DNA from 3 places in the Paenibacillus sp. RC334 genome. Region 2 is predicted to be linked to each of the others. Evidence: riboswitches for the same ligand, from Rfam matches in the RefSeq annotation. Region 2 holds a riboswitch; each other region holds the start of a gene.
What was found. A riboswitch is a leader RNA that binds a small molecule or an ion and turns the genes downstream of it on or off. The one in region 2 is predicted to bind glycine.
Positions count from the first base shown of each region.

Region 1: another riboswitch for glycine. It lies ahead of sdaAB (L-serine ammonia-lyase, iron-sulfur-dependent subunit beta); the one in region 2 lies ahead of QMK20_RS20120 (alanine/glycine:cation symporter family protein).
Region 3: another riboswitch for glycine. It lies ahead of gcvT (glycine cleavage system aminomethyltransferase GcvT); the one in region 2 lies ahead of QMK20_RS20120 (alanine/glycine:cation symporter family protein).

Region 1 is NZ_CP125370.1:323,249-333,931, reverse strand. It holds gene QMK20_RS01580 (DUF6359 domain-containing protein) at 240-1,817, opposite strand; glycine riboswitch at 2,031-2,144, shown strand; gene sdaAB (L-serine ammonia-lyase, iron-sulfur-dependent subunit beta) at 2,354-3,043, shown strand; gene sdaAA (L-serine ammonia-lyase, iron-sulfur-dependent, subunit alpha) at 3,033-3,932, shown strand; gene QMK20_RS01565 (Ig-like domain-containing protein) at 4,035-6,371, opposite strand; gene QMK20_RS01560 (serine hydrolase domain-containing protein) at 6,544-7,704, opposite strand; gene QMK20_RS01555 (pyridoxamine 5'-phosphate oxidase family protein) at 7,870-8,331, opposite strand; gene QMK20_RS01550 (non-oxidative hydroxyarylic acid decarboxylases subunit D) at 8,391-8,627, opposite strand; gene QMK20_RS01545 (non-oxidative hydroxyarylic acid decarboxylases subunit C) at 8,669-10,087, opposite strand; gene QMK20_RS01540 (flavin prenyltransferase UbiX) at 10,116-10,683, opposite strand, start outside.
Region 2 is NZ_CP125370.1:4,380,633-4,391,315, forward strand. It holds gene glpK (glycerol kinase GlpK) at 213-1,706, opposite strand; gene QMK20_RS20100 (MIP/aquaporin family protein) at 1,737-2,558, opposite strand; gene QMK20_RS20105 (ABC transporter substrate-binding protein) at 3,127-4,410, shown strand; gene QMK20_RS20110 (carbohydrate ABC transporter permease) at 4,445-5,320, shown strand; gene QMK20_RS20115 (carbohydrate ABC transporter permease) at 5,344-6,171, shown strand; gene QMK20_RS20120 (alanine/glycine:cation symporter family protein) at 6,315-7,733, opposite strand; glycine riboswitch at 7,893-7,987, opposite strand; glycine riboswitch at 8,005-8,081, opposite strand; gene QMK20_RS20125 (glycoside hydrolase family 1 protein) at 8,273-9,730, opposite strand; gene QMK20_RS20130 (Gfo/Idh/MocA family protein) at 9,884-10,683, opposite strand, start outside.
Region 3 is NZ_CP125370.1:4,217,099-4,227,781, forward strand. It holds gene QMK20_RS19330 (amino acid ABC transporter ATP-binding/permease protein) at 1-106, opposite strand, end outside; gene QMK20_RS19335 (DUF454 family protein) at 99-2,252, opposite strand; gene QMK20_RS19340 (mannitol-1-phosphate 5-dehydrogenase) at 2,470-3,615, opposite strand; gene QMK20_RS19345 (PTS mannitol transporter subunit IIA) at 3,612-4,046, opposite strand; partial or broken gene QMK20_RS19355 (BglG family transcription antiterminator) at 4,043-6,122, opposite strand; gene QMK20_RS19360 (PTS mannitol transporter subunit IIBC) at 6,206-7,684, opposite strand; gene gcvH (glycine cleavage system protein GcvH) at 8,201-8,596, opposite strand; glycine riboswitch at 8,896-9,084, shown strand; glycine riboswitch at 9,085-9,181, shown strand; gene gcvT (glycine cleavage system aminomethyltransferase GcvT) at 9,262-10,362, shown strand; gene gcvPA (aminomethyl-transferring glycine dehydrogenase subunit GcvPA) at 10,493-10,683, shown strand, end outside.

The sequences.
Region 1 (10,683 bases), 1.9 Mb from region 2:
CGATTTAGTCGGAATAATTTGAACTTATCCTATCACCAGTATATGGATATATCAATTAAGAATAGACTATCACGATCATTGAAAAAACCAATGATTCAGCAGTAGCGCGACCTTTCTGGCACAAAATGTAATGAAATAACCAACCACAGGTTAATTTTCAGCACAAAAAAAGTCGCCTGACCCCCTTAAAGGGATCAAGCGACTGGCTGGTCCAGCTCAAATTGTACTCTCTTCGCTGGTTACGAAGCCGCTCCATAGGAGCCGGACTTGAACGTTCTTGGATCGTACCATTTGTAGCCCGCTGCCGGAGCAGCCCAAGGCTCAGGCTGCGGTTCTGTAGAAGCCGCAGGCTCCTCGAACGGCAGCAGCTGTGTTGGCTGGTCCAGCGTCAGACCCGCCACATCGGACAGCTTCGTATAGTCCTGCTTCCATGCAAGCCATTGGACGGTTTGTACCAGGAAGGTGGAATCGTCGACTTCCTTGAAACCATCGTACGTCTTCTTCGACTGTCCGTTTTCCTCACGTACATATTTCGGCGTGGCATCCTCAACTGGCGAAGAATCACCGATAAACGCTGCCTTGCCCTGACCTACCTTGGCTACAGCAGCATAAGGCCCTTCAGCACGGCCCCCGCCGTTATAGACACCCTGGTCCACGGCATTGCCCCATTTTTTCGTGCCTGTAGGAATATAAGCGATTCCTTTAGCCTTGGTCGGATCCATAATCGCCAATGTAGAACCAGCATGCATGGCAATCGAACGTACACCCTTCGTAATGCCGAAGGATTGATCTGCCGCTACGATATCCGTGGCATTTACGTCACCGAGTGCATTGTAGCGAAAACGAACGCCAAAGTTCGTTGCCAGCCAGTCGGAACTGGTTAGTCCCTGCATAGCTGGTGATGCAGCTTCTTCTGTAGTCATCCCTTTGGCCGGATTGGAATAGGCTCCACGGCGGTAGCCGTTCATAACCTCGGAGGAATCCCAACGGTTTTTGTTCCGGTCTGCGTTATAGTGGTCAGAAATGAAGAAAATACTGCCTCCATTCTTCACATATTGAACCAGAGCAGCTTGCTCGGATGCCTTAAAGGCAACATTGGCTTCACCAATGATGAACACATCATATGGGCGCAGCTTGTCGTACGTTATAGCCTGCTCGCCATAGGTAAAAGGAATGGAACGGTTCAACGGGTCCACGGTAAAACCAGCATTACGCAGTCCGCTGGCAAAATCGGAAAAGGCTCCATCTATAACCCAATCCGCCGCTCCGGCTGTCTGTGCGTGCGTATTATCGAACAGCACTTTTTTGCCTTTTCCATCCGGCAATGTAGTACCAGGATCAGGTTCGCCAGGGTTCCCAGGCTCGCTTCCGCTTACCAGTTCCAGAGCGCTTGGGCTTTTCACTCCACCAAAATTGTTATAGGCACCCAGCGCACCCGTCACGCGAATTTTGCTGCCGATCAGCTCAGGATGGCCTGACAGCCCGAATGGTCCTCTATACGCGGATGTCAGTTGCACATTTAACAGATTAGATGTATTGCGTTCACTCGCCTGATCCGCAATCAGTACGTTAAAATCATTTGCAAATGGGGCAGAGAAATTAGCCGTTTTCGATCCAGTGGCATGTCCGACGACGTAGCCTTCTACCGTCACCGTACCTCCGCTGCTTTGACGCTGAAGCGCTTCCGCTACCGTCAACGCGCCCTCTGCCTTGACCTGGCCGAATGGAACGAAGAGTCCTACCAGCAGTGATACGATTGCCGCCAGATGCAGCATTCCTTTCAAGCGTGAACCTGTGAACCGAAAACCTTTTACCATACGTAAATGTCCCTCCCATTATTCCATAAATTAGCTTGTCCTCTATCAGATTAGCTATCAACCTTCTAATTCCTTCCTGATTTCATCCATAATTATGTAAAATTTAATCTTTTTTATTGAGAAGATTCCTGATTCTGTAAAATACCAACCTGTGATTGACACCGGGCATGGCATACATTACGCTTAGGAGGAATTGTTGAACGGTATACGCGAATGAAGATGACGGGAGAGCCTGTCCGGGAATCACATCCCGGCAGCACCGAAGGAGCAAGACGTCAGCACCCGGCTGGCGGATAATCTCTCAGGTCCATGTATCGTCATCTGACGCAACTCTGGAGAGAGCGCAAGCCACCCAAGGGGTAAGGCGGTATACACCGCACGAAACTCTCAGGTAACGAGGACAGAGATAAGGGAAATTTCCTTATCCTGTCCTTTTTTGTGCTTACATGCTGCGTCAGCATTAGAAACCGTCACACCCGCGCAAAGGCGCGGCAGCACCATATACTATGATATTCAAACATACAGGGGGCCACACCATGCGTTTCAAAGATGTATTTTCCATTATCGGTCCGGCTATGACCGGACCCTCCAGCTCACATACCGCTGGCGCGGTGCGGCTCGCACGTGTTGCCAGGCACTGGCTCGGTGTGCAACCTGACCGTGCCCGCATGACGCTGTACGGCTCATTTGCCGATACGTACAAGGGACACGGCACAGACCTGGCACTCATTGCCGGACTGCTGAATTACGATACAGACGACTACCGGATTCCGGATGCTGAGCAATGTGCAGAGCAGGCCGGGATGGAAGTAGAGTTCGCTGTCAGCGGACTGCCCGCCCCTCATCCGAACACGGTCCGCTTCGAGCTATGGAAGGGTGAAGATCAGCGCACGCTGCTAGGCTCCTCCATCGGCGGTGGAAACATTCATGTTCAACAGCTCAACGAATTCCGGGTCAATCTAACCGGAGAGTTGCCTACGCTGGTGCTTCTTCACTCGGATAAGCCCGGAACATTGGGCGCGGTGACTTCAGCGCTGGGCGCGGCTGACATTAACATTGCCTATATGCACGTGGATCGCAAAGGCCGGGATGGCGAAGCGCTCACTGCTATTGAAACCGATAGCCCCGCTCCGGCTGAATTAATTGCCGAGCTGCGGGCTTTGCCTCATATGTATGGAATCAAAATGATTAACTTGAAAAAAGGAGCTGAATCCGATGCGGTTTAGCCATCTGCATGAATTAGGTGCCTTGTGCGCCGAGGAATCCACTACGATTGGTCGCCTGATGATCAAGGAACAGGTACAAGAGACGAACACACCGGAGGAAGAAATCTTCCGCCAAATGGCTGATTATTATGAAGTCATGAAGGAGGCCGTTCATCGCGGACAAACACAGGACACTGTATCCCGCAGCGGATTGACAGGCGGCGACGGCAAACGCCTGGCGGAATATTTGCGTGCAGGGGAAACCTGCTCCGGCGATGCCTCGGCACTCGCCATGGCGTACGCCCTTTCCGTGTCAGAGGTCAATGCGTCCATGGGTCGCATTGTCGCCACACCCACCGCAGGCTCATGCGGGGTCATCCCCGGTGTGTTCATCAGCGCGCAGGAGCGGTTCGGCTGGGATGACGAGCATATGGTGCGCGGACTGTTCGCCGCTGGAGCGATTGGCTACGTCATCGCCAACAATTCCTTCATCTCCGGTGCGGAGGGAGGCTGTCAGGCCGAGATTGGCTCAGCCATCGGGATGGCCGCAGGGGCCATGGTCGAGCTGCGCGGCGGTACGCCAGAGCAGGCCATCCATGCAGTGGGCCTCGCGCTCAAGAACACGCTCGGCCTGATTTGCGACCCCGTCGCCGGACTCGTGGAGATTCCGTGCATCGTGCGCAACGGGCTGGGAGCCGTGACCGCGCTTGCCGCCGCGGATATGGCTCTGGCGGGTGTGCGCAGCGCCATCCCGTCTGACGAAGTCATCGACGTGATGCTAGAAGTCGGCAGCGCGATGCCGTCCAAGCACCGCGAGACAGCCAAGGGCGGCCTGGCCCAAACGCCGACCGGCAAGCGTCTGACGGAGTCGCTTACGCGCAACATACCAGCCAAGAAGGATAAGTCGTAGCTTTCAGGCGACTGCCACCCCAAATAACACATGGGGAGAGAACAGTCGCCTTATAAAAAAAGAGCAAGCATGTCGTCCTTAGACGTATGCTTGCTCTTTTTTTTACTGTACGTTCACCTGTACCTTCGTCGTTTTCCCTGCATATTTCACGGTAATCACAGCTTTACCTTTACCCTGTGCCTTAATGCTGCCGTCTTTGACCGTGGCAACAATAATTCGGGACGAGGACCAGACTGCCGGCTTGGATACATCCTTCTCCGACTCATCCTTATACGTAGCTGTAGCCGTAACCTTAGCTACCTGTCCTGCTTTCAAATTCAGCGAGACTTCGTCGGTTTGCAAATATTTAAGCGTATCGACATCCACAGGTACGGTGATATATTTCCCGCCAAACTTCGCTTGAATATTGGTTTTACCGTAGCCTACCGCGGTAACCTGGCCCTTTTTGACTGTAGCTACCTTATAATTTAACGTTTTCCATTCGGCTTGGGCCGTAACGTCCTTTTCTTTGCCATCACTGGATTTGACCACAATTGCGATGGTTTTTTGATCTCCTGATTTAAGCGATAACGCGATAGCATCCGCCTCAATCTGTTGCGCTACATCCACTTCTACTGTAAATGTAATGCTTTGCTTGCCATAAGAAGCTGTAACAGTAGCCTTACCACTGCCATTCGCTTTGATCAAGCCCTCGCTAACCTCGACCACTTTCACATTGCTGGTAGTCCAGGTGGCATCCTTGGTTACATCTGTTTTTGTACCGCTGCTCTTGACGCCTGTTACTTTCAACTGCTTCGTTTCCTGGGCACCAAGCGCAATCACGCGTGTGTCTGTTTCCAAACGGTCTACGAGACCGACTTGTACATTAATGGTCAGCTTTTTGCCATTATAAGTGGCGGTAACAGCCGCCTTACCCGCTGCTTTACCCGTAATTGTTCCTTTGGACACCGAAGCAACATCTTCCGCGCTTGAAGTCCATTCTGCATCCTGTGTCACATCTTCCTTACGACCATCCGCATACGTAGCGGTCAGAGTAGCAACATAATCCTCATCAATATCAATCGTTGCTGTTTTGGAGGACAGGGACAGGTCACCAGGCACATTCACAGATACCGTCGCTGTGACTGTTTTGCCGCCATAAGAAGCAGTGATCGTTGCCTCACCTGTTTTATAGCCCGTCACTTCACCCTTGCTGACAAAAGCAATATCTTCATTGCTGGATTTCCATTCTGCCTTATCCGTGATATCTTCTTCCGTACCTGTTACGTACGTCGCGGTTAGCTTGAGCTTCTTGGATTCCTTGGCATTCAGGCTCAACTTGTCCTCGCTCAAATCCAGATATCTGGACGTTTCCACGTCTGCCTTAATCGAAACCGTCTTATCGCCATACTTCGCGGTCACCGTAGCCGAACCCGCTCCAATCGCCATAATCGTTCCTTTGGTCACCGTCGCAATTTTTTCATCGCTTGTGGACCATGTAGCTTTATCCGTGACGTCCGTTACCGTTCCATCCGGGTACACCGCAGAAACCTGTACTTTTTTGGATTCATCCAAACGGAGAAAAATATTGGATTCGCTGGCTTTCAGCTTATTCGTTTGATCGACATCCACCGAAATGGTAGCAGACATCGTACCGTATTTACCGGTAATCGTCGCTTTACCTGCGCTGTAGCCCGTAATCGTGCCTTTCAGTACATCCGCCACGGCTGCATTGCTGGAGCTCCACTCGGCGGACTCAGTAACATCCTGCACGGTTCCATCCGGGAAGGTCGCTGTCAATTTGACCTTCTCGGTATCCTTCAGCAAAAGGGAAACCTCAGATGGACTGACATCCAAACGTTTAACCTGTTCTACCTGCACAGCAATCGTTACGGTTTGTTGACCGTATACGGCCTTAATGTTGGCTGTACCTGCTCCCTGAGCGGTAACCAATCCGTTAACTACGGTTGCTACCTTCTGGTTATCCGAGGTCCAGGTAGCATCACCCGATACCTGAGCTGTCGTGTTATCACTGTAAGTCGCTGTCAGATTGATCTGTCCTGTGCCGCTTGAACGCAAGCTCAAGCTTTGTACACTGGATGTGAGCGCCTTAACCTTTTTCGTTACATGTACCTGAACCGATTGTATCTTATCCTTATAGGTTGCAACCACAGTCGCATCCCCTTCGCCCTTACCAGAAACTGTACCGTTATATACCGTAGCAATAGCAGTATTATCACTTTTCCAATCCGTGCTTACAGTTACATTTGAAGTCGTCCCATCGGCGTAAATAGCCGTAGCCGTCAACGCAGCCGTATCTCCCTGCTGCACAGTCACCTCGTTAGAGGAAAGGACAATCTTGGAAAGCACCGGATCAGCTGCGGATGCAAACCCTGCGTATGATGTAAAACTTGAGATCAGGATGACCAACGCCAAGAAACCGGACCATCTATTCTTCAAAATCTAATTCCCTCCCATTTCGAAACTTAAAATTAAGGATTTCGCAAAATCCTTATACCTACGTTTTATGTCGACATGTGGAAAAGAATAGTTTAGGCTTTAAAGAAAATTTGGTCCTTATTAACTAGAATCGGTACTGACAAAGATTAAGCCGTTACATATAACCTCACTTTTACAAACAGCTGTAAGCTGCTGCACGAAGCCTCAAATGGTGGTATTCTTCCATATTTGGGGCCAGCTGATGCATATAAACGACCGAGAACTGCTCGCTTGGATCTATAGAAACCCAAGTACCTGCTGCTCCCGACCAGCCAAATTCTCCAATAGAGCTGTTTGCATGTCCAGCCGCTTTATCAATTAACGTGCGCACGCCCAATCCGTAACCATAACCTGTATGATATGAATTCGTAAAATCGGATAATTGGGCTGTACTCAGATGATTGGTGCGCATTAAATCAATTGTTTTTCTCCCTAAAAGCCTCACACCGTCTATCGTACCGCCATTCGACAGCATTTGTGAAAATGTGAGGTACTCTTTAACTGTCGAATATAAACCTGCCCCTCCACTTTCATATACAGCGTCCGGCTGATGATGCTCATCCAAGAAACCCTCAATTTTTTCAAGCTCTCCGGTGTCTGTCCGTTGATAAAAAGAGGCCATACGCGATTCAATATCTCCACGATAACGGTAACCTGTATTCTTCATTCCAAGCGGATCAAAAATTTCATCCTTTAGGAATTGTCCTAATAATTTTCCTGAAATGACTTCAATAAGACCTGCAACAAGATCATGTCCATATCCGTATAACCATCGTGTTCCCGGTTCAAAGGCAAGCGGAACTTCAGAAAGCGCTTTAATCTCTGCGCGCAGATCATATTTCCCCTGCTTGTCCTTTAACGCTGTAATGACCTTTTGCATAGCTTTTCCTGTATCTGAATACTCGGAAGCGTAAGGAAGACCCGCACTCATATTGAATATATGCTTAATTAAAATGGGAGTCTCCGCTTTATCCATATAGGTATGTCCGTTAGGAGCGGTTTTGAATACATACGAATTACGATATTCGGGTAAATATTCATACAAAGGCTCATTCAACAAAAATTGTCCGCGTTCATACAGCATAAGTGCAGCCGCACATACAATAACCTTTGTCATGGAAAACAAGCGATACACGGTATCTTCAGTGATTGGTTTTCGAGCTTCCAGATCAGCATATCCGTGATACCCTTCATACAACACTTGGCCATTTTGCGCAATGGCACAACCACAACCTGCTGGCCCATTCGCTATGAATTGTTGTAATAACTGATCTACCTTTTCAAAACGAGACATATTCATTCCTCCTGTTTTGCTTTCAAAAGAAACAAGCTTTCCCTCGTGCTCTAATTTCCTGTAACAACAAGCCCAACCTGAATTTCTTGTAAGCGCTTATCCCCTCGCATTTATTTTAACGGTAAAATTAGTAATTACAAAGATTATTTTCATAACCAAATGGCTTTACATTAACAGTTCTGCCACTGTTTTTTTCCAGCGATTTAACACTGCTTCCGGCTCCTTGAGTCGGACCGTAACACCTGTCACAATATCCGCATATTGGGCCGAATCTTCTCGGGCTGCGAATACCTGTGCCGCAAACCGTTCGCGTACATGCTTGGCTCCGGGCAACATCGGCAAATGCTCCAGCGACAATCGGACATAATGCGCCTTCCCGCCGATGAACACCGCGAGTGTCGCCTTCCCGGTACGAATCATGTTGCCCGTCGTAGTCGTGCCCGGCCATAGTGCCAGACGCAGATTTCCCTCATCCAGCGCTACAACCTCGCCTACGCTAATCATTGCAATATGCGGCCACTGATCCTCAGTGACCGTCAGCAGCATCATCGCTTCATGCTGCTTGTTCTCCAATGCCTTGCCGTCCAACAGCGTGAACAGCTCCTTGCCGATCCTTGGTGTCTGCATGAAGTATACTCCCCTTTACATTTGGCCTATATCTTCAAAGTACCACAATTTACATCTGGTTACGAACGACGCTGTACCCGCTCTGGAATAGGAGGGACATGGGTAGCATTCGGAATATCTTGGGGGTTCACCTTGAACGCCGATTTATACTTTGCCGGATCAGTAATGCTATCTGGTTCCGAGGTGCGCCATGTGAACATGCATACAGGACACAGCAAGACCTCCCAGGCGCCTTTAACTGGCGAACGGGTAACGACCTCCGAACGATTAGATTCACAACGGGGACAAATATGCATCTGTCAGCACTCCTTTAATCTTTCTTTATTTTCAAACATATTTAACGAAGCATGTGACTCAACTTTTTCTCCCATTCTGCTACACCAAGCGGGGAATCGAGCGGCTGGGAATAATGGCCTCTAATATCCGGTGCTATGGGTGTCGTCGCATCCAATATCATTTTGTGCGTCATACCTGCCGGATCAGAGCCGGGGTCAAGAGGTAAAATAGACAAGCCCGGCACAATGACAGCATCATGCTTCGGATGCAGCTTGGTGGATAACGCCCACATGACCTGCGGCAGATTGAACGGATCGACATCCTCATCCACCACAATCACCAGCTTGCAATACCCCAATCCATGCGGAGTCGTTAGCGCACGCATCCCCACAGCCTTCGCAAAGCCGCCATAACGGGTTTTCGTGGAAATAATAGCGACCAGCCCATGCGTATACATGGCATTAACGGCTATGATTTCATTAGGAAATGCATCCTTGAGCTGTTGAAACAACGGTACACTTGTATTCACACCGATCATATAATCCGTTTCCGTCCAAGGCATCCCGATGTACAAATGCTCAAATATAGGCTGCTTACGGTGATATACACGATTAATCTGAATGACTGGCATCGCGCGGCCGCCGGAATAGTGACCTGTAAATTCACCGAATGGACCTTCATACTCACGTTCACCCGCCAACACTTCACCTTCCAGAATAACCTCAGCTCCCCAAGGCAGATCGAGATCCGCATCCTTCGCTTTGACCACACGGTAAGGCTCACCCTGAATGGCGCCCGCCATCTCATATTCCGATTGATCGTACAGCAGCGGCGTAGAAGCAGCTGTGGTAATCACAGGCTCACATCCGAGGGCAATAGCTACCTTCAGATTTTCGCCGCGCTCCTCTGCCTGACGAATATGGATTGCAATATCATGCTGCGGTACAGGCTGGATACCCAAACGGTTTTTGCCTTTCACCTGCATCCGGTACAAGCCTACATTTTGCTTGCCATAGGTGTCGGGGTCATCCAGATCACGTGACACCAAAATCGCTTTATCCAGATAAAACCCTCCGTCTCCCTGGTTCAAACGAAACAATGGCAAAATATCAAACAAATTAATATCCTCTGTAATCTCCACTTCATGAAAAGGAGCGGTTTCTTCCCGCTTCACGGGCATTGGAAATTGTTCATAGCGTCTGGCAAACTCAAAAAACTGCTCCTTGAGCGGTGTATTTTTGGGCATTCCCATCATGAGGGCATGATTGGGCCAGGAGCCCATCACATTCATTGCAATACGAGCAGCATTATATCCATAGATATTGTTGAAAAAGAGAGCAGGCGTCTTATCACCTAAATTGTTTAACGCTCTGTTAGCTGCTGCGAGGTCTGGCTCCGGCTTTACCTCATCGCTGATCGTGAGCAGTTGCCCCTCCTTTTCCAAGGTATGCAGAAAATCGCGAAAGTCTTTATAAGCCATCTTTCATTCTCCTTCGTCTTCCGATTTCTCAATTCTGGTGCAGTCTGGAGTCAGTCTGCTTCATTCCATCCCAGCGTTTGGCTGCGGTTGTGACGATACCAAACTGGTCCAATACGCGAAAAACAATATGATCCACCAATTCCTCAATACTTGCAGGATGATTATAAAAAGCAGGCATCGGCGGCAGGATCATCACGCCCATGCGTGACAGCTCCAGCATATTTTCCAGATGAATACTGCTTAATGGTGTTTCCCTGGTCATGAGCAGCAGCTTCTTTCGCTCCTTCAGCATCACATCCGCCGATCGGGTGAGCAGGTTGTCCGCCATACCGATACGAATGGAGGCGAGCGTCTTCATGCTGCAAGGAGCGACGATCATGCCGTCTACCCGGAAGGAGCCGCTGGAAATACGCGCAGCCTGATCCTTATACGAATAAACTGCATCCGCCATGGCCTCCACTTCCTTCACCGTATAGCCTGTCTCATAGGGAATGTTCGCAATAGCCCACGGGGATAGCACCAGATGGCTCTGGGCTCCGGCCTCCCGTAATTGCTGCAATATACGGATACCGAAGATAGACCCTGTCGCTCCCGAT
Region 2 (10,683 bases):
TAACGAAAAAAGGGAGTCACCTCAGTGTTACATGACTATGCCCCGTAAGATGGACACTTTGAGAGAAAGTGTCCATCTTACGGGGCATTTAAGTTTTAATCAGAGTAAACAACAGTGGTGGAGCGGATAAAATATAACGCCCAATTCAACTGTCTTACGTGTAACCGAAAAAGACATTGCGTTGCTCTAGAAGAGATCCTTCGTTTAAGCTATTACTTGTAGGCCATTGTCGCCTTCACAGCCTTTTTCCAGCCTTCATACAAACTGCTGCGCGTTTCTTCATCCATACCGGGGGTAAAAGATCGCTCCACCCTCACACGCTTGCGCAGCTCATCCATGCTCTTCCAGTATCCAATCGCCAAACCTGCCAGACATGCGGCTCCCAGTGCTGTTGTCTCATGGATCACAGGCCGTTCTACTGTGGCATCCAGAATATCGCTCTGGAATTGCATCAGAAAATTGTTCAGCACGGCTCCCCCATCCACTCGCAATGTCTTCACGGCAATGCCGGAGTCAATTTCCATCGCGGCAAGCACATCTTTCGTCTGGTAAGCAAGTGCCTCCAGTGTTGCACGAATAAAATGTTCTTTTGTGGTCCCCCGTGTCAGGCCAAACATCGCTCCACGCACCTCGCTATCCCAGTATGGACTGCCCAGGCCGACAAAAGCTGGTACCAGATACACCCCTTCCGAAGAGGGAACGCGGGCTGCATAGGCTTCACTGTCTTTGGCTTCACGGAACATACGCAGACCGTCACGAAGCCACTGAATCGCCGAGCCCGCTACAAAGACACTCCCCTCCAGCGCATATTGCACCTTGCCTTCCTCCAGCCCCCAAGCGATGGTCGTAATAAGTCCGTGCTTGGATTCCACGGGTTGATCGCCCGTGTTCATCAGCATGAAGCAACCTGTGCCGTAAGTATTTTTGATCATCCCTTTTTCGTAACAAGCCTGACCAAATAGAGCCGCCTGCTGGTCACCCGCTGCGCCTGCAATCGGTATATTTTGACCAAAGAAATGATAATCCACCGTATGCGCATATACCTCGGAGGAAGGCCGTACCTCAGGCAGCATGTTTTTTGGCACACCGAGAATGTCCAGCAGTTCTTCGTCCCACTTTAGCTCATAAATGTTATACATCAGTGTTCTGGCTGCGTTGGAATAGTCGGTCACATGCGCCTTGCCGCCGGACAGCTTCCAGATCAGCCACGAATCAATCGTACCGAACAGCAAGTCGCCTCGTTCTGCCTTTTCCCGCGCACCTTCTACATGATCCAGTATCCACTTCACTTTTGTGCCTGAGAAATACGGGTCAATCAACAGCCCTGTTTTACTGTGGAATAGCTCCTGATGCCCTTGCTGCTTCAGTTCTTCGCAGATCTCGGAGGTTTGGCGCGACTGCCATACAAGTACGTTATACACAGGAAGTCCTGTATTTTTGTCCCATACGGCTACCGATTCACGCTGATTGGTAATGCCGATAGCGGCAATTTGGTTCGCTTTTACACCGGATTCGGATAGACAGGATGCAATGACCCCCAGAATGGAACTCCAGATTTCATTCGCATTCTGTTCTACCCAGCCGGGATGAGGAAAGTATTGCGGAAACTCCCGCTGAGCCGAGTACACCACATCCCCTTTACTGTTAAACAAAATCGCTCTTGAGCTTGTCGTTCCCTGATCCAGTGACAAAATATATTTTTCCATCGTTAATCTCTCCCCTGTAATCCACTCATTTTATGCTGTCATTTTATGAGCTTTATCACTTTTATAAGTACGGCTGAAACGAAAGGTAAGCATAAGCACCACTACAATCATACCCAACACAATCCAGAAAGCTGGAGTCATATTCCCTTTAAATACGGTCTGGTAAAACAACCCTCCGAAAGAGCCCCCCAGCAACGGACCTACAATTGGCACCCAGGCATATTTCCAGTTCGATGTGCCTTTACCGGGAATCGGCAGCAACCAATGCACAAGACGCGGGCCCAAATCTCTAGCCGGATTAATAGCATAACCTGTAGTCCCGCCGAAGGACAAGCCAATGCTGACAACCAGAAAACCCACAATGAGTGGATTCAATCCCTCAGCGAAGGAGTTGGCACCGAATGACTGCAAAGCAAGAACAAAGATGAAAGTACCTATCATTTCACTAATCACGTTAGCGAATGGATGATCCATAGCCGGTCCTGTAGCAAATACACTGAGTTTGGTTGCTGTGTCCTCCGTCTCTTTCCAGTGGGGCAAATAATGCAAAACCACAATCACGGCACCCGCCATGGCCCCAAGAAGCTGAGCTGCAATATAGCCCGGAACATCCCTCCACGGAAAAACTCCCTGAAATGCAAGCGCCAGCGTCACCGCCGGATTTAAGTGTGCTCCGCTGATCTGACCAACCGCATATACCGCAACGGCGACCGCGAGCCCCCACCCCAATCCGATCACAATCCAGCCAGAGCCGTGGGCAAATGATTTTTTCAGGGACACCCCTGCGCACACTCCGCCACCTAGGGCAATAAGGATCATCGTCCCTATGAATTCGGCTGCGTATGGCGACATACAACCTACCTCCTCAATAGATCAACCGATTTTCAATCGCTTTCACCGCGCACAAAAAAAGAAAAGCCATCACAAACCGCCCCCTGTGCTCTAACATGGGATGTCTGCGTGGCTCTCTTGTCTCCGTCACGATTATTAACTTAAATTTGATATTATATAAGCATGTAAGCGATGTCAACTGCGTACAGATTATTTTCGGTACGCGATCCGAAATTCTGAAAGATGAAATACAACGGTTGATGTAGTAATCCGACCCCTGAGCTTAGGCACGTGTGATCTTCATGTAAGAGACGCACGCGCTTTTTTAAGTCAGCATTTTGCATCATTCGATTTCCAACGCTCGAAAGTACAATAGATAGACCAACTAAACCGTTTCGATCTATAGATTGCTGATTTGAAATCGCTCTTGGGATTGTTGCAAAATGCTCAAGTGGATATACGTTTCAAATTTTTTGTTTTTGGTTAAGGCATATGCACATAAATGGATAACAGATTCATATGATGGAGCTAAACCATTCACAACTTGTTCAGCAGGTAGACCAACTCAGACAGCAAGGAGGGAAATGACGTGAAGACAGTACGATGGCTGGTGTTATGTCTTGCTTTCCTCACTATGTTTAGTGGTTGTAGCGGCCCTCTGTCCTCTGAAAGTCATTCATCTGAAAGCAATTTGCCAAACCACAAAAAGATAACGCTTACATTATGGTACTGGAACCGTTCTATTGACGATGAACTACTCGCTCGTGCCGAAAAGCAGTTTCCCGACATTAAATTGAACACCCAAAAAATCGGCGGTGATTTCAAAGCCAAGCTCAAGACGACTCTGGCAGCCCGTTCCGGTGAACCGGACATCGTAGCTTTGAACGACTGGATGGTAGAGTTATTTCCTAGTGCGGATCGTTTTTATGATTTGAGAACACTGGGAGCAGATCAATTCAAGGATCAGTATTTGGAGTGGAAATGGAATCAGGGCATTACCCCTGATGGCAGCATGATTGCCTTTCCCATGGACACAGGCCCTACCGCCCTCTTCTATCGCAGTGATCTCTTTGAACAGGCGGGTCTGCCCAGTGATCCTGAAAAGGTCAGTGCTACGATTCGCACATGGGACGACTATATGGTTGCCGGAAAACAGCTTCAGCAAAAGCTCGGAAGTCGTTCGTTTTTAGCTGATAATATTGTAAACGTTTACAATCAGATGCTTGCTCAAAATACAGACCTGTACTTCAAGCCGGACGGCAGCTACATCGGTAATCAATCCCCTCATATCCGTTTGGGCTGGCAAACCGCCGTGGCTTTTCACAAGAAGCATCTACTCGCCAATGCGGATGGCTGGACCCCCGAATGGAATGCTTCGGTCAATAACGGAAAAGTTGCCTCTTTTATAGGTGCAATCTGGATGAAGCAAGTTCTCACGGAGGCTGCGCCGGATACTGCGGGCAAGTGGAGAGTCGCCCGTGCCCCTGGAGGGGACGGCAATTTGGGTGGATCTTTCATTTCCATCCTCAAATCCAGCAAACACCCCAAAGAAGCCTTTGAAGTCCTGACCTGGCTGCAAAACCCGGAACACCAGTTGGAAGCCTACCAAAAAATCGGGCTGTTCCCGTCCACTCCTGGCGTCTATGACGATCCTGCCATGGAGACACCCGAGCCTTTCTTTGGCGGTCAGGCCACCGGACTGATCTTTGCCGCCTCCGCACGTAATGTCAAAAGCAGCTATTTCGGCGAGCGTTATCCTGTCATTCACGGCATTGTGACACGTCGCCTTGCCAATGTCGCCAAGCAGGATGCCGATCCCGATGCATTATGGACGGAAACGATGGACCGAATCGAACGGGAATTACAGCGGTAAAAAATCAAAAATTTAAAAAAGGCGTGTGGTCAATATGCTGAAAGAAATATGGAAGCACCGTGCCGTATATGCCGCAATCTCGCCGTTTTACCTGCTGTTTGGCATCTTCGGCTTGTTTCCGATTGGCTTTTCATTATATCTGGCGTTTCACAAATGGGATGGCATCGGAGATATGACCTATAACGGCTGGGGTAACTTTGGCTATCTTGTGACAGATAACGAATTTTGGCAGGCTGTGGGTAATACCTTTGCGATCTGGGTGTATTCAACGATTCCGATGCTATTTTTTGCACTGATGATTGCCTTCCTGCTTTATGCACCTTTTGTCAAAATGCGTACCCTGTGGAGGGTCGGATTTTTTCTGCCGAACGTGACATCCATTGTGGCTGTTGCCATCATCTTTGGCGCTTTATTTGCCAATAATTTCGGATTTCTCAATTACCTGCTGCAACTCCCGGGCTTGCCTATGATCCAGTGGCTTAATGTGCCGTGGGGGATCCAAATCGCCGTTTCCTCCATGGTTGTATGGAGATGGACCGGCTATAACGCGATCATCTACCTGGCCGGACTCCAGAGTATTCCGCATGTGCTGTATGAAGCTGCGAAAATAGATGGAGCAACTGGAGCGCAAGCTTTCTTCCGCATCACCATTCCTATGCTTCGTCCGGTCATCCTGTTTACCGTAATTACGTCTACCATTGGCGGAATGCAGTTGTTCACCGAGCCGCAGGTGCTGGTCGGTAATGACGGTGGTGCCGGAGCAAGTGGCATGACCATTGTGTTGTATCTGTATCGTGAATCGTTCATTAACAACTATTTTGGATATGGTGCAGCCGTCGGATGGGGCATGTTCCTCATTATTGCCCTGTTCTCCATCGTGAACTGGAAGCTCGTACAAGGCAAAAAATAACGGCAGAAAGGGGGTTCTACAACATGATGCAGGCACGTGTAAAATCCGTTATTTTATATACCGGGCTGTCGACGGGAATGATTCTGTCGATGTTTCCTTTTTACTGGCTTATCGTCATGGCTACCCGTACAACTTCGGACATCTATCGTTTTCCACCACAGTTATGGTTTGGAAGCCACTTCTGGAGCAATGTGACGAGAGTATTGCAGCAGATTGATTTTGCCGGAGCTTTTTTTAATACGCTTTTTGTAGCCAGCTCCGTTACCCTGTTGGTGCTGTTTTTCGATTCACTGGCCGGGTTTGCATTCGCCAAGTTTGATTTTCCGGGCAAAAAAGCATTATTCATCATTCTGCTGGCTACGATGATGGTCCCTTCCCAACTGTCGCTTGTCCCCTCCTTTGTCATGATGGCCGCCTTTGGATGGGTGGGCACGTTCAAAGCTCTAATCATTCCGGGGATGGTGAATGCCTTCGGCATCTTCTGGATACGCCAATATGCAGAGGAATCCATTCCAAAGGAGTTGCTGGATGCAGGACGGATGGATGGATGCAGCTTTTTTCGGCTGTATTGGAATGTGGCGCTCCCGATTCTACGTCCTGCGTTCGCTTTTCTCGGCGCATTCACCTTCATAGGAGCATGGAATGATTATTTATGGCCGTTAATCATATTAACCGATGAGCGCAAATTTACGCTCCAGATTGCGTTGTCCCAATTAAACGGTATTTACAATACGGATTATGCGATGGTCATTGCTGGCACCCTGTTGGCTGTACTGCCGCTTATCATTTTATTTCTTTTCATTAGCCGCCAGTTTATTTCCGATCTTGCAGCTGGAGCAGTCAAAGATTAGATTTACTGAGTCAGCTTTATCCTGCTCTAAAACGCAAAAAGGGAGTGTCCTCCCAGCCTGTAATGGCTGAGGGACACTCCCTTTCGTTATCCTGGCAAATGATCTTGCAGAGTCAATATTCTTAAATCCGGATATATCGGACTTTACGAGCTGACTGTTTGTCCTTTTTCTTCTATTTCTATGGCTGCTCCTGCACTGGCACCTGCAAGTATTCCCTTTTTCTTGTCAGGATACAAGGAATCCATATAGGTACGGGTTTCTGCAACTACAATTCCCGACAAGCCGAGCAGTGCAATCAAGTTCGGGAAGGCCATCATGGCGTTAAAGATATCTGCCAGCAACCAGATCGCATCCAGCTTAATAAACGCGCCTCCGGCAACCAGCGCAATGAACAGATAACGGTACGGCTTAATCCATTTGACACCCAGCAAATATTCAACACAGCGTTCTCCATAGTAGTTCCAGCCAAGCATCGTGGTGAACGCGAACATAATCAGAATGATTGTGAGCAGTTCCGCACCAAGCGGGAATGCGCTGGAGAAAGCTTGCTGCGTCATCAAGCCCGCATCGGTAGGACCGCTCCATACGCCGCTAACCAGCAGCGTCAGCCCGGTCATCACGCAAATAATCATCGTATCTATAAACACACCTGTCATGGAAATCAACCCTTGCTCCGCAGGCCATTTGGTTTTGGCGGCTGCGGCTGCAATCGGTGCGCTTCCCAATCCGGCCTCATTGGCAAAAATCCCTCTGGCTACCCCGCTGCGCATCGCCAGCATAATCGTAGCTCCGGCAAATCCACCCGTCGCAGACGTCGTCGAAAACGCCGAATGCAGCACAAGCGCGAGTGCGGCAGGAATCTGATCGGCGAACCGAATCAGTACGATCATACAGATCAACACGTACAAGCCTGTTTTGAAGGGAACAACTTTGGTCGATACCTTGGCAATGCTCTTGAGCCCTCCAATAGTAACGAGTCCCGTAAGGGTAGCAATAATCAATGCCGTTACAATTGGTGGAACACCGAAGCTGTTTTCGGTTGAGGATACAATCGCTTTGACCTGAGGAAATGTTCCAATCCCGAACAGCGCTACCAGCATCCCGGAAAAAGCAAACAGCATCGCCAACGGTTTAAAGCGGCGTCCAAGCCCTTTTTCAATATAATACATAGGGCCGCCGGAAAATTGTCCATTCCGATCCTTCACCCGGTATTTTACTGCAAGTACACCTTCCGCATATTTCGTCGCCATCCCGAAAAAGGCTGCAACAACCATCCAGAACAGAGCACCCGGTCCGCCCAGTTTTATCGCTGTCGCGACGCCGACAATACTTCCTGTACCTACTGTAGCCGCCAGCGCCGTACTCAGGGCCGCAAAGCTGCTGACATCCCCACTACCTTCATTTGGGGCCTTTCCGATCAGCTTGATCGCCAGAGGCAGGCGGAAAACCTGCAACATTTTCAACCGTATGGTCAGCCACAGACCTGTTCCCATAACGAGAATGATCAGTGGGGCCCCCCATATCCAACTGCTAATCGTTTCTAACACATGTACCAAATTCATTTCAACCCGCTCCTCCTGCATATTAAAAAACAAAAAAGAGTCAAATCCGCTGATTCGACTCCTGGAGAGGTTAAAGGCACGAAAAAATACAACCATCTTGTGCAGGATTCAGCCACTAACAGCTCATAAAAAAGCCTAGGGCATCCCCTGTCACAGGTTATTCGCGTCTCTGTCCTTTTGCCTGAGAGTTTAAGCAGATGATATCTGCGGTGCACCTTCGGCGCCCAATTAAGGGTCTCTCCAGAGTTCTGTCCGTTTACGGTCCCGCTTGTTGCTGTAATCAGCCCAAGCACCTGAGAGTTTTGCCCCTTCGGTCGGAACTTACGTTCCATCTCCCGCAAACATCAACCAGACATATGAAATTGTTTTTTATTATACAGAAAACTTTCAGCTTTTTACAAGTGAAAAATTTGTGAAGTCGTTTGGTTATCTTAAGATGAGCCTATAAAATAAAGGCGGGCGCAGCCAGATTCATCCTCATGATGTTCTCTGCCGCACCCGCCCCCAGGCCATATTGGGTTATATTCAGTTAGCTTGGATTACAGTTCTTCGCCGTTGGTGGCAATTACATTTTTGTACCAGTCAAAAGAATCCTTCTTGGAGCGCTTCAGTGTTCCGTTACCGTCATCGTCCAGATCAACATAAATAAATCCGTAACGCTTGGACATTTCGGAAGTGGACATACTCACAAGGTCGATAGGTCCCCAGCTAGTGTAACCGATCAGATCCACACCGTCCGCAATCGCTTCCTTCATTTGAGCGATATGTTGGCGCAAATAATCAATGCGATACGTGTCGTGAATGGAGCCGTCTTCTTCCACCTTGTCATATGCACCCAAGCCGTTTTCCACGATGAACAGCGGCTTTTGATAACGGTCATATAATGTGTTCAGCGTAACACGCAGGCCGATCGGATCAATCTGCCAGCCCCAGTCAGAGGATTGCAAATATGGATTTTTCACGCCGCCAATCAGGTTCCCCGCTGCTTTCTCGCCTTCCGGACCTGCAGAGACAGTCAAGGTCATGTAATAGCTGAATGAGATGTAATCGACCGTGTTGTTTTTCAGAATTTCGGCATCGCCGGGTTCTGTGTGCAAAACAATATTATTTTCTTCAAAATAACGGTTCATATAATTTGAATATTCCCCACGGGCATGTACATCCGTAAAGAACAGATTCATCTGGTTTTCATGCTGACTTTTCAGCACGTCTTCCGGGTTACACGTATGTGCATAGCTTTCCATACGAGCCAGCATACATCCGATTTGAGAGCCAGGAATAATCTCATGGCCTCGTTTTGTCGCCAATGCGCTCGCCACAAACTGGTGATGCAGGGCTTGATAGATCGCTTGCTGCTTGTTATCTACACGATCAATGACCACACCGCCACCTGTGAACGGACTCATCGTCATCACATTGATCTCATTAAAAGTCAGCCAGTATTTCACTTTATCCTTATAACGTGTAAACACCGTTTCGGCATAATTTACGTAGTGCTGTATTACTTCGCGACCGAGCCAGCCATTATATTTCTGTGTCAGACCTAGCGGTGTTTCGTAATGGGACAATGTCACCAGTGGCTCTATCCCATACTTGCGCAGCTCGTCAAATACATTATCGTAAAATTGCAGTCCTGCTTCATTCGGCTCCGCATCATCACCATTCGGGAAAATCCGCGACCAGTTAATGGACATGCGGAATACCTTAAAGCCCATTTCCGCAAATAATGCGATATCTTCTTTGTAATGATGGAAAAAGTCCACACCTTCGCGCTTTGGAAAACGGGCATTTACCTTACCAGACAAAATGTCTTCGAGTCGCTCGGACGAAATCTCTATAGCATGATCGTTTGTGCGCTCTGCTTTGGGTACATAAGCAATCACGTCCGCACTGGACAATCCTTTTCCATCTACGTCAAAAGCGCCTTCCAATTGGTTAGCTGCGGTTGCCCCGCCCCACAGAAAGTTTTTCGGAAATCCTTTTAATATCTTAGTCATAGTATGAGAGCCTCTTTTCTTATTGGATATGTTAAACACTTGTGGAGTATTCCATAACGACCTGAATGGACCAGCCTTTGCCATCCTCATTGTAAGCAACTTCACATGGGTTGGCAGCTACTAGTACTTATAATACATCCCCTCCTTCTTTAGTTATTTTTGTCCATCTTCAAAATAAATGCCATTTTGATGGCGCAGTTCATTGCTGATCTTCTGAACCTCAATGCTCAATGACTTCAATTCTTCGTAGCGGTCTTTGTCCTTTTCGGCAATGATCCGATAAAATTCCTGAGCCTCGTAAAACATGAAATGATGAGTTTCAGGAGTACTTACAGTATCTGTTTCCTGAGTACGGACATCCAGAACCGATACGTCCGTGATACCAGAGACACCACTGGAGATCATAGTGGCCTGGTCCCCGTAAATTTCAACACGGTTGGTGGTTACAGCATTTTTGGCCAGTTGGATCACCAGTGTAAAATCGGGATACGACAGTAGGATCGGGCCGCCCAAATCCACGCCATTCTCATGCTTTTTGGCACGGTACAAGCCTGATGTAGGGGCTCCAAGCAAATCAATGGCAAAATACAGCGAATACACACCCAGATCCATTAATGCACCCCCGCCATAAGACAGAGAAAAGATATTAGGAGTATCTCCTGAAAGCAACTGATCATACCGGGAGGAAAATTGCATGGAGTACAAGGTGCCACCCTGGATATTGCCCACGCGCTTCAAGTTGTCCTTAAGGCGCAAAAAATTAGGCTCATGGATATGACGAACCGCTTCCAGCAGGTAGCAACCATTTCGGTCAGCCAACTCGTAAGCTTCTCGCAATTCCTGTTCTGTCAGGCTGATCGGTTTTTCGACAATCGCATGTTTGCCATGCTCCAAAAAAAGACGCGCTTGCAGCATGTGCAAGGAATTGGGCGTAGCAATATAAATGGCATCAA
Region 3 (10,683 bases), 160 kb from region 2:
AAGCAAATCCAAGCACTCCAGTAACGATCGTTATGAGCAGAACGGGTAAAAGAGGCCCGGCCAGTACCAGTAATTGGGCCATAATCCGCATTCCGTGTCTACGCATATACAGCACCTCCTTTTACAAACTGCTCTACCTGGTGTTGGCTGAGATACATCTCGGCATAATGCCCTTGCTGGCTCATTAGTTCAGCATGTGTGCCGGACTCTGCCACTTGGCCGTTCCGCAGCACATAAATGCGGTCGGATTGGACAACATTTTCCAGTCTATGCGCGATGAGAATAACGGTTTTGCTGCCTGCCAGCGCATGTATAACCTCCATAATGCCTGCCTCGCTCTCACTGTCTATGTTAGAGGTAGCCTCGTCAAAAATGTACACGCTACTATCATGCAGCAGCGCTCTTGCCAGCGCTAGCCGTTGGCGTTGTCCCCCTGACAGGTTCGCTCCCTGCTCCTCCAGCTCTACTTCCAGCCCTCCCTGTGAGAGAACAAAGTCATACAGCTTCACCTGCCGCAACGCTTCCAGCATCTGTTCCTCATTCGCGTGCTCATTGCCCATTTTCAAATTAGCTTCGACCGTGCCCTTGAAAATATAGCTGTTGAAACCGATCCAGGTCATATGCCGCATACGGCTTTCTTCTGAAATGGCGGCAAGCTCGGTTCCTCCAACGGTCAGACTTCCTTGATAACCCTCATGATGACCAACGATTAATCCGGCTACTGTACTTTTACCAGAGCCAGATTCCCCGACAATGGAAACAAAACTGCCCTGAGGAATTTCCATAGATATATTTCGCAGGGTGTCCCTTTCGTCGTAGGCAAAATTCACCTGATCCAGTCGAATATCGGTAGTCTTGATGCTTTTTTTTCCTTGTACTAGCTCCTCTGTACTCAGAATTTGAAATATTTTGTCACTCGCTGCCATGCCGTTCATGGCGATATGAAAGTAGGAGCCCAGCAGCCGCAGCGGAATGAAGAACTCCGCCGACAGCAGCACAATGATCAACGCTCCCGCCAAGCCGATATGACCAGCAGAATATTCGCTCACTGCGACCAGAACGCCCGCAGCGGCACCGCCAAATGCAATAAGGTCCATGACTGCCACCGAGTTTAGCTGCATGGTCAGTACTTTCATTGTCATTTTGCGAAAATCCTCGGCCGCCGTGTTCATTTCCTGATGTTTCTCCTGGTCTGTCCCGTATATTTTAAGCGTGGTCAGGCCCTGTACATTTTCCAAAAAGCTGTGACCCAGATTGACATAGCTGCCCCAATATTTTCGAAACAGCTTTTTAGCCATCCTCATAATGACTATAATCGACACCGGAATCAGCGGAACGCAGATCAACAAGATAATGGCAGCCTTGAAGCTGACAAAGGATAAGGTGATGAACAACGTTACGGGTGCAAGCAGACTGTAAAATAACTGGGGCATGTATCTGCCAAAATAGGTTTCAAGCTGCTCCACTCCTTCTACAGCAACCTGAATAACCCCCGATGTGGAGGTATGATCCGTATACGCTGGCCCCAGCTTCAGCAGCTTGCCGTAAATTTGCGAGCGCAGCGTTTTTTTGGCATTCACTGAGGCCCGATAGGACAGCATACTGGCTGCATAATTGCACAAGCATCGGACTGCAATCGCAGCAATGACAATGGCCGTCACAGATAGAATCAGCTTACGGGTAACTTGTCCCGTCCATGCCTGTTGCAAAACAAAGGACATGGACAAAACAGCGGCTATACTGCCCAAAAGACCGATCCACTGGACAAGCACACCCAGAACGATATATTTTCGGGAATGCTCCACCAGACCAAGCAGACGGCTGTCGACCATTTTAGACCTTTTCTTCGTGGTATCAGCAGACGGAGTTGGGGATGGAGTTTCCGCTGTAGTGCCTCTCACCGTCCCGATCCTGAATATAAAGTAATAATATTTGAAGAGGATGACTAACCCGATAATCACCTTGGCCCACACTGGTGGGGTTAAAATAAAGCCGGTAATGAGCATGGCTGACGCCAATCCCAGAGTCGTGATTTTAGTGGACAGCTTCAACGATCTCGTTTGGACGAAGCTTTCCAGATGCTTATGGTACAAAGAGGTATTCGAAAACCATTGGTGAATCCGTTTAGACCCCCGCATAAAGAAAAAGGCTGCCAGCAGCAAAAACGGCGTAGTCGGCAGCAACGGTACCACCACGCCAATCACTCCAAGCGCCAAAAATAGAAACCCTAAGGTAACATAGATCGGTTTCACTGTAATCCTCCCTAAAAAGATATGATGATGACCCATTTGATGGATAATGATAATCATTATCAATATAAACAATTTAGACAGGTTGTTATGTGATGTAAATCACGCATAAAAAAATCCTCTTGAAGCATATCTCTACAGAACACGCTTTTGTGGGTGTTGATGTAGATGTATTGGCTTCAAGAGGATTATCGAAAATAACGCGCGATATTAGGTTGTTTTATGAATTTATAATATCATATTGCTCCAATACCTGCCGATGTAGCGGGTGGTCTGCGGGTATGGATGTATAGCGTGTCAGCGCCACACCCAGTCCTTCGCTGCGGATCACCTGCTGAAGCTCGACTGCCTCAGGGTCCTCCGCAATATCAAATTTACAGGCAGCAGCCATTCCTAGCGCCAGATGATCCGTTAAGATGCCATACTCCTCCGCTTGCAGTGCCGGACGTACAAGACGGTCATTGGGAGACAGCTTCCGCAACGGTGAACGTCCGACCCGAGTAACCTCGTCTATCAGATTAGGGTTGCGGAAGCGACCCAAAATTTTGGAAATGTACTTCTGATGCTCCGCCTGATCCAAACCGAAGCGCTTCACAAGCACCGCCCCTGTTTCCTCCAGTGCACCTTGTATCGAATCCACCACCTTGTCATCCTTCATCGCTTCCTGAATGGTAGCATAACCCGCGGCATAACCAAGGTAGGCCGCCACGCAATGCCCCGTATTCACCGTGAACAGCTTGCGTTCAATGTAAGGCTCCAAATCCTGCACGTAAAGGATGCCTTCGATCTCTTTATGGTCAGAAGCCATTTGCGATCGATCCACCACCCACTCGTAAAAAGGCTCTACCTGCACGTGCAACGGGTCCTCATGATGCTGGATCGGCACAATCCGGTCTACAGCAGCATTGGGAAAATAAACCGAAGCCTCCGCCTTGGCACGAGTCGCCTCATCCAGTAGCGCAAAAACATGCTCTTTCAGTTGGGCGCTGCCTCCGATTGCATTTTCGCAGGCGATCACATGTAGCGGCGCTGCCCCGCGTTTTACCCGCCGCTTAATTCCCTCGGCAATGCCTGCTGCAATATGCTTGAGGATGCTGACACCCACTGCGGTCGTTACCAGATCAGCTTGGTCTACCGCATCCGCTACAGCCGCTGCATCTTTGCCATCAATCGCGGTTACATTCGTGACCATCTCCGCATCCTTGGTATCATTCGCCAACTCTACAGTGTATTGCTTGCGCCGGCGTAACTCGGATACAAGAGTGTCGTTAACATCCGAAAAGACAACCTCATAACCTGCCCGCGATAGAATCAATCCGATAAATCCGCGACCGATATTTCCTGCTCCAAAGTGGACGGCTCTCATAGCTCCATCTCACTTTCGAACAGATCGATAATTTCCTGAGGGGTCACCGCGTTGCGGAGTTTATCCATGTTTTCTTCCTCCGCGCATACCACAGCGATACTCGTCAAAATCTCCATATGATCGCCGCCTTGTGCTGCGATGCCGATCACCATATATGCTTTTTCTTCCCCAAAATCTACACCTTGCGGGAACTGAATGATCGAGATGCCTGTCGACTGAATAAACGTCTTGGATTCCTTCGTGCCGTGTGGAATAGCCAACCCGTTCCCGATATAGGTAGACACGATCTCCTCGCGTTCCAGCATCTTGTCAATGTACTCACCTGTAATATGTCCGGCATCCAGCAGGATTTGTCCGGCCATGCGAATCGCCTCATATTTGTCTTTGGCGGTTGCGTTCATTTTTACTTTGTCTATCGTCATAATGCTCACGGTAGGTTCCTCCCTGTCCCTAATTTACTGTGAAAAAATTCAGCCAGTTCACTCGATATATAATTGGCGATATGCTCACGGCTACCGTGTTTCAGTAGCGTAACCATGTCTTCCCGAAGTAGTAATGCACTAATCTCGCTCAATACCTCCAGGCTTTCTCTCGGCAGCTCGCGAGGTCCCAACATAAGCAGCACGCAATCTACCTGTTCGCCTGCATCCGCCAGCAGCGGCTCTGCCAGCTTATACAGCGTAAGCGAAGGCTCGCGAATATAGTGGCTGCGCGTATGAAACAAAGCTATGGAGGTATCAGGGATCACCTGACTACCCTGGCGCTCTCTTTCCATGAGCTGTGCAGCAATGCCAGAAGGCTCTGTGACGTTCCCCCCGCCCCGCCTCCAGCATGCAGATAGCCTGTACGGTAGCGCGCATATCCATCCCCTGATTTTCCAGCGTATACACTTGAAATTGCTGTACAATGTGTACAATTTCCTCGAGACTTTTTCGCAGCCCCGTGAGCCACTCCATGCCCTGACCGGGCTGGACGGCCTGCTCCTGCTGCTGATCATTGGGATGCTTGAGTGTAATATGCTGGATAAAATGTCGCAGACGGTCACTCTCCTCCTGCGTCAGCAGCGGGCTGATCTTGAGATAGCGATCCGGTTCCAGCGGTAGCTCCACCGTCGAAATGATCAGATCATAATCCTCTTTCGGAATCCGCGCCGCCTCGTACCATGAGGCCCTATCCACGATTTTGATCTGTGGCAGCTCCTTGGCGAGCCTTGTTGCCAGCAGCCTGGATGATCCAATGCCGCTCGTGCAGACGACGATGGCCCGCACCTCCCGCCGCAATTGTCGCAGCCGCTCCAGCGAAGCGCCGAAATGCATGACGAGAAATCCGATCTCTTCATCCGGCACTTCCATTTCTGTCATGCCCGCCGCAGCCTTCTTCACCGAGTCGAACAAGCTGCCGTAATCCTTGCGGATTTGCTGGAGCAGGGGATTACGGATGGATCTGCCTTCCTTCAAACGTTTGAGTACCGGAGCCATATGGGCAATCAGTCCTTCACGCAGAACACGATCCTCTGCCAATGGCGTGTCTGTCTCTTCCTCTACACGACGAATCAACTCATGAACCGACTCCAGCAGTACGAGATCATCCAGCGGCAGCAGCCGGGTTGAATGATCCTCGGCATCACGGAATAGCAGTCTGAAATAAGATCGTTCCGGCTCTGGAAAATCAATATCCAGCGCCTCTGACAATTCCGTGCATATGCGTTCCACCATAGCTGTGCGCAGCATGATATTCTCATCCGAATCTGTTTTGGAATACGAGAGACGATGATCCACAACGTATCCGAGCCGCAGACGTGCCAGCGAAACGCAAATTTGAATCAACAGCTCCATATATTTGCTTTCCACCATGTTTTTCAGCCATTTCTCATGGGGCTGCCAGAGGGCATTTTCCACGGTCAGCAGGTTCTCTCTGCCAATCATCTCCAGCAACTTGTCAGCGACACGTGTCACAGGACGAAGCTCCTCCCGGCTGGAAAACAGATCCGATTCATCCAAATACTCTAGAGCCAGCTCGGAAATCGCCCGTCTTTTGTCCGTCTCCCGGCCTGTAATCTCGACGCCGTACCCGCGTCTGCGCACAAGCACGAGTCCCCGTTCCACGATCCAGCCTTGCAATTCGTCCAGATCATGACTGACAGTAGTTACTGCGACCTTCAAATCAGCAGCCAGCGCCAGCAGCTTGATCGGCTCCTGTGTATCCAGCAGCATACAGAGAACCACGATCTTTCTTTCCTCAGCCGAATATTCGTCCGACTTCGTATGCATCAATTGCTCCCGCAGACATACAAGCTGAGCCGGGTCGGCATCCACATAGATACCAATCCCTGATTTTTTCTCCAGCTTTACCTCATGAGCCGCTAACCAATGCTCGACTGCACTGAGTTCCCGGTGAACCGTCCTTGTGCTGACATTAATCTTCGTGGCAATTTCCCCGGCCGTTACCTCTTGGGACTGCTCCAGAAGATATTCCACGATGTCACGTTGTCGTTTCGTAATATTCATAAGCGCATACCGTTCCTTCCCAAGCTCATCCCTTCCGCAGAACACACGAACTGCATACAAGGCGGCCTGACTACTACAGGGGATTAAGAATCGGATTTCAGACGTTCCACCAGCGCTTCGTATTCAGGACTCTTCAGGAAATTATCAATAGAAATATGCTCGGCATTTGGAGCCACCGTTTTAGCCCGGTCCGTCAACGTTTTTTGCGTAATAACAATATCCGCATCCTGCGGAATCTCACTGATTGCCGTGTTCGTTACCGTGACATCCACATCCGCCTGCTTCATTTTTTTGCGTAAAATCGAGGCGCCCATAGCGCTTGAGCCCATACCTGCATCACAGGAAAAGACGATCTTGTTCACATCTGATTTATCCTTGACCGTTTGAACTTCACCAATCTCCGCAGCCCGATCAGCTTCGCGGTTATCTTCCGTTACAGTGGTATTTTCGCCTGCAGCCTTGCTTTGAGTTTTCATATCCTTCATGCGGGATGCCGCTTCCTCAAGCCCCTCTTCTTTTTGCTTACCTGTCTTGAGTAACACAGCAGCAACAGCAAACGATACGACCGCAGCAGCAATCACACCGCTCAGCATTGGCAAATATCCGCCTTTTGGCGTCATCAGGAAATAAGCGATGATACTACCCGGTGAAGGAGCTGCTACCAGTCCGGCACCTGTCAGCATGAAACAGAACGTTCCCACCACACCCCCTGCTATAGCAGCAAGAATCAGAATCGGCTTCATCAAAATATAAGGGAAATAAATTTCATGAATCCCGCCGAAAAAGTGAATGATAACCGCGCCAGGAGCCGACGACTTCGCAGGGCCTTTACCAAACAGGCAGTAGGCCAGCAAAATACCGAGCCCTGGTCCAGGGTTCGATTCAAGCATGAACAAAACGGATTTGCCTGTTCTTGAAGCCTCCTCCAGCGCAATCGGACTCAATACTCCGTGGTTCAGTGCGTTGTTTAGAAATAATACTTTTCCGGGCTCAATAATGAGGTTGACGAGCGGCAAAAGCCCTGCGTTCACGAGGAACTGTACCCCTGCTGACAACACTTGACTGATAATTTGTACAAACGGTCCGATTGCCACATGAGCAAGCAGCGCTAAAATCGCCCCGATAATCCCTGCCGAGAAGTTATTGACCAGCATTTCAAAGCCTGATTTAACTTTGCCGTCAATCGCTTTGTCGAATTTCTTCAATATCCATGCAGCCAGCGGACCCGCTACCATCGCGCCGAGGAACATCGGAATGTCCGCCCCGACAATGACACCCATCGTCATAATGGCCCCGATCACACCTCCGCGCTGTCCGTGAATCATTGTGCCACCCGTATAACCGATCAGCAGCGGCAGCAAATAATTTTTCATCGGATCAACCAGTTGTGCAAAACCCTCATTCGGGAACCATCCGGTCGGAATAAAAAGTGCCGTGATCAATCCCCACGCGATAAAGGCCCCCATATTGGGCATAACCATACCGCTGAGAAAACGACCGAAACGCTGTACGGCAACGCGAGCGCCTCCGTTTGAATTGGACTTTGCGTCCACTGTGCTCATATTCATATCCTCCTTATAGGTCAGTATTTTGCATCATTCGATTCCCAACGCTCGAAAGTACAATAGATAAACGAACTAAACCGTTTCGATCTATCTATTGCTGATTTGAAATCGCTCTTGGGATTGTTGCAAAATACCCAGGTAATAAGCATCACTACCTTTTCTTAAAATTCATACTAAATGACAACGCTATCTTCATCAACGAAATGAAAACGTACTTTCGTCATGAACGTTGATGACAACATTTAAATTTAAGATAAACAGGCGCGAAATCATTAGGCATAATTCCTCTTAATGTGGCCTGAAACGTTAGAATTTAGTCGAGAAACCATGCGTCATCTATACCATTTCTATACAAGGAATATCCTCCAAACAAGGGAAAAAGAACGTAATTACGCTTGCCAAAAAAGACAGCAAAAAATAGCCGCTATGCCCAATCATCGCGACTATTTTTATACAAAACCGAGTGGACAAACGCCACTCTTATTCAGTTATCCAACCTAATTTGCCCCATTATTACTCATTGGCAGTCAACTGCTCGTACTGATCCGCAGACAGCAGCTTGCTTAATGATTCCTCTACATCTCCTCCAATCTCCACTTCGATCATCCAGCCTTTTTCATAGGGAGACTCGTTCACCAGCTCAGGCGTACTTTCCAGCGCTTCATTCACCTTCAACACCGTTCCCGTCACCGGAGCGAACAGGTCGGATACTGTCTTTACCGATTCAATAGTACCGATCTCTGCCCCCTGCTCAATCGTTGCTCCCTCCCCAGGCAGCTCCACAAAAACGATATCCCCCAGCTGATGCTGTGCAAAGTCCGTAATACCGATTCGTACCGTTCCATCCTCTGTGCGCTGAACCCACTCATGTTCCTCTGTGTACCAAAATTGCTGCTTCACTTCACTCATCCTGCTCGCCTCGCTTCCATATGGATTACATCGTTTCGCCTACCCGTCTGTGACAGGTTAAGATTATGACAACAAGAACTCTCATGTCAATAATACTAACAAAAATATTTCACATTTCTCCATATATCGTTCTAACTAAAAATACGGCAGGATATAACAAACGCTTACATATCCTTATTTATGAATAAAATGTTTTATAAAATGATGTTGATGACATTTTTGTTGACATTTCAAATAAATTTGCGTATTAATGGGTTATAACAAGTGCTTTTAGAAATACCCGATAACTGTAAACGCGGATGAACGTGGAGGGAGAGACTGCCAAAACTCGCATAGCTGTTGCCGCCTGTGAAAACAAGGTAGCAAGCGAGTCGGATCAAGCTGTTACCGGCAGGGCCGGATGACGTATAGCTGATCCAAGGGCAGCGCCGAAGGAGTAAACCTGCACCGCAGGTGAATCTCTCAGGCAAAAGGACCTCTGCCGGACGCATCTCTGGAGAGCATTCGCCATACAGGCGGATCACCCAAGGGGAAACCTGGTACACACCGGGGTAACTCTCAGGTATCAAGGACAGAGCTGAAGAAAAGTGTGTGGACTGCCGTCCATACGTTTTTTTCAGCCTGTCTTTTTTGTTTAGCTGATCACACTGGATAGGAGTGAAAAAATGACTAACTTGCGAAAAACGTCGCTGTATTCCTCCTACGGCACGCTGCCGGGGGTTCGTTGCATTGATTTTGGCGGCTGGGAGCTGCCTGTACAGTTCAGCGGCATTCAAAAGGAGCATGAGGCTGTCCGACAACGTGCGGGATTGTTCGATGTATCGCATATGGGTGAATTCCTGGTCGAGGGCCAGGAAGCCGAAGCATTTCTGCAACAGGTGACGACGAACGATGTCAGCCAATTGGAGCCGGGCCAGGCCCAATATTCGCTGCTGTGTTACCCGGATGGAGGTGTAGTAGACGACCTGCTTGTTTACCGCAAAGGGCCGGAGCGTTACATGCTCGTTGTGAACGCCTCGAATATCGACAAAGATTGGGATTGGTTGCTTCGCCATGCTCCTGCATCCGTTCATCTGGAAAACGTATCAGATGCGGTAGCACTGCTGGCATTGCAAGGACCTGAAGCTGCGCGTATTGCCGCAGCCGTGACAGACACGGACATTACGAAGCTGGCATCCTTCCGATTCAATGAGGATGTGCAATTGTTCGGGGCAAAAGCGCTCGTCTCCCGCACCGGATACACGGGGGAAGACGGCTTTGAATTTTATGTGCCCACGGCGGATGCACCGGCAGTGTGGGACGGATTGCTTCGCATCGGTGAGCCGTATGGTCTGGTTCCCGCCGGACTTGGAGCCAGGGATACGCTGCGCTTCGAGGCACGGCTACCGCTGTACGGACAGGAGTTGTCCGCTACCATTTCGCCACTGGAAGCTGGTTTAGGCTTCTTCGTCAAGCTGAATAAGGGAGATTTTATCGGGAGAGAGGCCCTGCAACGTCAGAAAGAACAAGGTATTCCCCGCAAGCTGATCGGACTGGAAATGCTCGACCGCGGCATCCCGCGTGCCCATTATCCCGTTTTTGCGGAAGGACAGCACATTGGCGAGGTCACAACGGGAACCCAGTCGCCCACCTTAAAGCGTAATCTGGGTTTGGCTCTGGTGGACAGTCATTTCAGTTCCCTATCCACACCGCTGGAGGTCGAGATTCGTGGCAAGCGCCTGCGCGCCGAGGTGGTAGCAGCGCCCTTTTATAAACGTCCACGCTGATTTAAACGCTCGTCTTACTATAACTATCGTGATCCGTTACTAACCGCTGCCCAGTGGGCAATCGTTTATTAATCATTTGTTAATCGTTTTACGTTTTTACGATCTTGTTGGTTGAAAGGAGCCAGACCCAATGAAACAACACCGCTATCTTCCCATGACCGAGCAGGATCAAGCTGAAATGCTGCGCGTGGTCGGCGCATCGTCCATCGACGATTTATTCAGCGATATTCCCGAGGCGATCCGGTATAAGGGGGAGCTGCTCCTGTCTTCTCGGTTAGACGAAAGAGCCTTAACCCGCCACTTATCAGGACTGGCCGGGCA